Jeotgalibacillus aurantiacus: one gene and its partner. The protein of the gene in region 1 binds, or shares a complex with, the protein of each later gene. Links are inferred from orthologs where the notes say so. Each region holds a gene or a part of one and is shown on either strand. Other genes may lie near its edges.

Region 1 (2,839 bases):
TTCCGGTTGTAGCAAATGTCACGGCAGATGCTGTATTTGAATCAGAAAAAATTGAAAAGCTGCTCGTTGCACAGCTCTATTCTCCGGTTTTATGGGAGGATTCAATCGAACAGCTGATCAGCCTCGGAGTGGACACATTCGTAGAAGCGGGACCAGGCAAAGTGTTATCCGGTCTGGTGAAAAAAATCAACAGAAAAGCAACAGTGTATCCGGTTTATGATCAGGAAACGCTCGAAGTTGCTGTTGCGGCATTGAAAGGGGAATAATCATGAATTTAGATGGAAAAGCAGTATTGGTAACCGGTGCTTCAAGAGGGATTGGCCGCGCCATCGCCATTCATTTGGCAAATCAGGGCGCAGATATTGCTGTTAACTACAGCGGAAGTGAAGCGAAAGCAAATGAAGTAGCGGAAGAAATCCGTTCACTGGGCAGAAAAGCGATCGTGATTAAAGCCAATGTGTCAGATGCCGAAGAAGTGCAGGCAATGGTGAAAGAAACCGTGAATGAATTCGGAAAAATTGACGTATTAGTTAATAATGCAGGAATCACAAAAGATAACCTTTTAATGAGAATGAAGGAAGAGGAATGGGATCAGGTAATGGATGTGAACCTGAAAGGCGTCTTCTTAACAACAAAAGCGGTGACCCGTCCGATGATGAAGCAGCGCGCAGGAAGAATTATTAATGTTTCCTCTATCGTTGGTGTAATGGGGAATCCGGGCCAGGCGAACTACGTTGCGTCAAAAGCAGGTGTTATCGGCTTAACGAAAACGGCTGCTAAAGAACTTGCTTCAAGAGGTATCACTGTTAACGCTATTGCACCCGGGTTTATCGAAACAGATATGACAGGCGAGCTGCCTGAGGATGTACAGGCATCCATGAAAAACATGATTCCGCTTGACCGTTTCGGACAGCCTGAAGATATTGCCAAAGCCGTTGCGTTCTTTGCATCGGAGGATTCGTCCTATATTACAGGACAGACGCTGCATGTAGATGGCGGAATGGTGATGTAGCGGCAAACCGTATCCTATTGAAAAAACGAAATATAAATGTAATGAGAAAATCCGTGAATCGCTTTAAATCGGGCCTCAATTACTCTATAATACTTGAAGGGAGGTGACGAACATGGCAGAAGTATTAGACCGCGTAACGAAAATCATCGTTGACCGACTAGGAGTCGATGAATCTGAAGTTAAGCTTGAAGCTTCTTTCAAGGAAGATCTTGGTGCTGATTCACTTGATGTAGTAGAATTAGTAATGGAGCTTGAAGATGAATTTGATATGGAAATTTCTGATGAAGATGCAGAAAAGATTGGTACCGTTGGAGATGCAGTTAGTTACATAGAAAGCAAAATGTAATGCAGTCGGCCGAGACGAACCTTTCTATCCGCTTGGCATGAACCTTCATGCCAAGCTTTTATTTTAATTGGCGTTACAGACCAGAGCGCAGTCTCCTGAGCGGTGTCAACATGTAAGAAATAGATTAATGAATGGCAAGGTGAAGTCCCAGTGGGTAAATATAAAAATGATCAGTTTTCTGCTAAAAGCATGGAACAGAAATTTAAGGAATTTCAGGAAAAGCATGAAATCCAGTTTAATAACAAAAAGCTTTTGATTAAAGCATTTACACATTCATCTTATGTGAATGAGCATCGGAGAAAGCCTTACGAGGATAATGAGCGCCTTGAATTTTTAGGTGACGCTGTTCTTGAACTGTCTGTCTCACATTATTTATTCGGGACATATCCTCAAATGAGTGAGGGAGAGATGACAAAACTCAGAGCAGCCATTGTTTGTGAGCCTTCTCTCGTTGTTTTCGCGAATGAAATGAATTTCGGTGACATGATCCTGCTCGGTAAGGGTGAGGAACAGACAGGCGGAAGAATGCGTCCGGCACTTCTTGCGGATGTGTTTGAAGCGTTTGTCGGCGCACTGTATCTCGATCAGGGAATGGATTCTGTAAAGAAAATCCTTGAAAAGGTCGTCTTCCCGAAAATTGAAACCGGTGCTTTTTCGCATGTGATGGATTACAAGAGTCAGCTGCAGGAGTTTATTCAACGGAACCATTCCGGTACGCTTCAATATGAAATTTTAAAAGAGAAGGGCCCGGCGCATAATCGTGAATTTATCTCAAGAGTGCTGCTTGGTGAAGAGGAGCTTGGTACAGGAACCGGGCGTTCGAAAAAGGAAGCAGAACAGCATGCAGCGGAAAAGGCACTTGTTTATTTAAAGAAAAAGCCTGAACAGCAGGAGAAGGAATAATGTATTTAAAACAACTTGAAGTCGCGGGCTTTAAATCATTTGCAGAAAGAATACATGTGGATTTTGTGCCCGGTGTGACAGCTGTAGTCGGACCAAACGGCAGCGGAAAGAGTAATATTACAGAAGCCATCCGCTGGGTGCTTGGAGAGCAGTCTGCCAAGTCACTGCGCGGAGGGAAAATGGAAGATGTCATTTTCTCCGGAAGTGACTCAAGAAAACCGCTTAATTTTGCAGAGGTGACGCTTATTCTCGATAACGGGGATGGAGCGTTGCCTCTTGACTATGCAGAAGTAAGTGTGACAAGAAGAGTTTACCGGACCGGTGACAGTGAGTATCTGCTGAATAATCAGAGCTGCCGTCTGAAGGATATTGTTGAACTGTTTATCGATACAGGATTGGGCAAAGAAGCCTTTTCCATCATCGGACAGGGACGCGTGGATCAGATTTTAAACAGTAAACCTGAAGACAGAAGAGTGATTCTTGAGGAAGCGGCGGGTGTTCTGAAATATAAAACACGCCGTAAAAAAGCGGATCAGAAATTAACCGAAACACAGGAAAATCTTTACCGGGTACAGGAT
Region 2 (3,012 bases), 260 kb from region 1 along the record:
TGCGATCATGATACGCTGTCTCATTCCTCCTGAAAGCTGGTGAGGATATTCTTCAACGATTTTCTCAGGTCTTGGAATACCAACACTCTTTAAAAGAGCAATACTCTTTTGTCTTGCTTCTTTTTTATTAATATTCTCATGGTTCAGCAGGACTTCTTCAAGCTGATACCCGATTGTAAATACAGGGTTAAGGGCTGTCATTGGCTCCTGGAAAATCATTGAGATTTCTTTTCCGCGAATTTTGTTCATTTCCCGTTCAGAAAGCTTTTCCAGGTTCCTTCCCTCAAATTTAATTTCTCCTCCGCGTACTTTTCCGATCCCTTTCGGCAGGAGTTGCATAACGGACAACGACATTACACTTTTTCCACATCCGGATTCTCCGACTATTCCGACAATTTTGCGGCGATCTACTTTAAATGAAACTTTCTCAACGGCATTATAGTAATCTTTTCCGATTTTAAATCCCGTCTGGAGTTCATTTATTTCGAGAAGCGGTGTGTCATTTTGTCCTGATGATTGTCTAACCATTTGAACACCTCTAATATTTCTTATTTTCAATCAATTTATATTATTTGTATAAAATACTATTACAAATAGATTACATTTTCAACTTGTTTTTTCTAATTTCTTTAATTTTTTCTTTTCATTTACTCGCAATCCCTTGATACACAAGGATTCTCTCTGATAAAAAAATCTCAAATTCTTTCTGAAATTGTTATTTTCGACAAGTAAATTTACAATTTTTTTATATTTACGTTATACAAGTGGGTAAAATGAATTATATTACAATAAGGTGCATGAATATTCATTCATTTGGATAAAAAATAACAGGGTGTGCGGCTGCACACCCTGCATAGGTATCGCGTCTATAGACTCATGATTAAGCTTTATACGTTTTGAATACTATGGTTGCATTATGACCGCCAAATCCCAACGAATTACTCATCGCAACCTCTAAATCTGATTTCCTTGATTGATTTGCAACATAATCAAGATCACATTCAGGATCCGGTGTTTCAAGGTTAATCGTTGGAGGAAGCACCTGATCTTTAAGGGATAATACGGTAAAGATCGCTTCTACTCCACCAGCTGCGCCGAGCAGGTGTCCCGTCATGGATTTTGTCGAACTGACAGCAAGTTTATAAGCATGTTCACCAAATACTTCTTTAATCGCCATCGTCTCGTATTTATCATTATAAGGTGTACTTGTTCCATGTGCATTAATGTAACCGACTGTTGATGGATCAAGACCGGCATCCTCAAGAGACTGTTTCATCGCACGTACTCCGCCTTCACCACCAGGAGCCGGCGCTGTAATATGATACGCATCTCCTGTTGAACCGTAACCCACAATCTCAGCGTAGATTGTCGCATTTCTCGCTAAAGCATGCTCGAGTTCTTCAAGAACCAGAATTCCTGCACCTTCTCCCATCACAAATCCATCGCGGTTTTTATCAAAAGGACGGCTTGCCTTTGCAATATCCTCATTCAATGTGAGAGCTGTATTGGCAACAAACCCTGCCATCGCCATTTGTGAAATAGGCGCTTCCGTCCCACCGGTGATCATGGCATCTGCATCACCGCGTTGAATGACCTTGAACGCGTCACCAATTGAATTGGTTCCACTCGCACAGGCAGTAACGGTACATGAGTTCATCCCTTTTGCACCAAGAGAAATCGAAACCTGTCCAGCTGCCATATCCGGGATCATCATCGGGACAAAAAATGGACTTACACGCTTATATCCTCTTTTTTGGAATGTTTCAAACTGCTTTTCAAACGTCTCCATACCACCGATTCCTGAGCCGATCCAGACACCGACACGTTCTGCATTTTTACTGATATCAAGCCCTGAATCTTTTACAGCCATTTCAGAGGCAACAACTGCATACTGCGTAAACCGGTCCATTTTACGCGCATCTTTTTTCTCCATATAATCTTCAATATTAAAGTCTTTCAGTTCAGCAACCGCTCTTGCAGGAAACTCCTCCTGATTAAGCCTTGTCAGCTCTCCAATCCCTGATTGACCATTTACGATATTATTCCATGAAGTTTCCACATCATTCCCAACAGGCGAAACCATTCCAAGACCTGTTACTACTACTCGTCGCTTTGTCATACTGTCATCTCCCCGTTACCTGTATGTTTTATTTACCCCAGCGCATGGCAATCGCGCCCCAAGTAAGGCCACCGCCAAATCCAACCATGACCAGTAAGTCTCCATCCTTCACTTTTCCGCTTTCCAGATCTTCTACTAATGAGATCGGAATCGAGGCGGCAGATGTATTTCCGTATTTATTAACCGTCATTGACATTTTTTCAATCGGAAGCTCAAGTCTTTGTCTTGACGCTTCCATAATCCGGATATTAGCCTGATGCGGAATCAGATAATCCACGTCCTCTTTCGTCATCCCGGCTTTCTCCAATACATTGATACTTGATTCACCCATCTGACGAACCGCAAACTTAAATACTTCCCGGCCATTCATGAAAATTCCGTCATCAGCCTGGTAAAGGTGTGATCCGCCTGAACCGTCAGCACCAAGTTCAAAAGATAAAATCCCTTTAGAATCATCAACAGGTCCAAGTACCATGGCACCTGCGCCGTCACCAAACAGCACCGCCGTATTCCGGTCTTCCCAGTTTGTGATTTTTGAGAGCTTTTCAACCCCTACAACCAAAACTCTCTGATATCCGGCATTTTCAATAAACTGTTTGGCTGTCACCATGCCGTACATAAAGCCCGCACATGCTGCAGATAAATCCATCGCTGAAGCCTTTACAGCACCCAGTTTATGCTGAATGATTGTGGCTACTGATGGAAACGGACGATCCGGCGTCACGGTTGCAACAAGGATCATATCGAGCTCTTCAGCCTTCACTCCTGCATCCTCTAGCGCTTTTTCCGCTGCCCTTAATGCCATGTCAGAAGTATCAATATCGTCACCTGCGACTCTTCTCTCTTCAATTCCAGTGCGGGTGCGGATCCATTCATCTGATGTATCCATTCTT

The links. Proteins that work in one complex are often made in the same cells at the same time.
Region 2: the proteins of acpP (region 1) and fabF are in contact, whole or in part, in a solved structure (PDB 6OKG), measured with the Escherichia coli proteins. The link is inferred for Jeotgalibacillus aurantiacus from one-to-one orthologs.

Annotation. Positions count from the first base shown.
Region 1 is NZ_JACNMS010000002.1:539,405-542,243, reverse strand. What follows is about bases 1-2,741. They hold acpP (acyl carrier protein), read left to right. Parts: upstream 1-1,124; coding sequence 1,125-1,358; downstream 1,359-2,741. Other genes in these bases: smc (chromosome segregation protein SMC), read left to right, coding at 2,261-2,741; rnc (ribonuclease III), read left to right, coding at 1,548-2,261; fabG (3-oxoacyl-[acyl-carrier-protein] reductase), read left to right, coding at 269-1,012; fabD (ACP S-malonyltransferase), read left to right, coding at 1-266. In the rest of the region: more of smc, read left to right, coding at 2,742-2,839. UniProt on the Escherichia coli protein: Carrier of the growing fatty acid chain in fatty acid biosynthesis.
Region 2 is NZ_JACNMS010000002.1:798,921-801,932, forward strand. The notes cover bases 1-2,914. They hold fabF (beta-ketoacyl-ACP synthase II), read right to left. Parts: upstream 2,120-2,914; coding sequence 881-2,119; downstream 1-880. Other genes in these bases: H7968_RS08740 (ABC transporter ATP-binding protein), read right to left, coding at 1-528; H7968_RS08750 (beta-ketoacyl-ACP synthase III), read right to left, coding at 2,148-2,914. Also shown: more of H7968_RS08750, read right to left, coding at 2,915-3,012. UniProt on the Escherichia coli protein: Involved in the type II fatty acid elongation cycle. Catalyzes the elongation of a wide range of acyl-ACP by the addition of two carbons from malonyl-ACP to an acyl acceptor.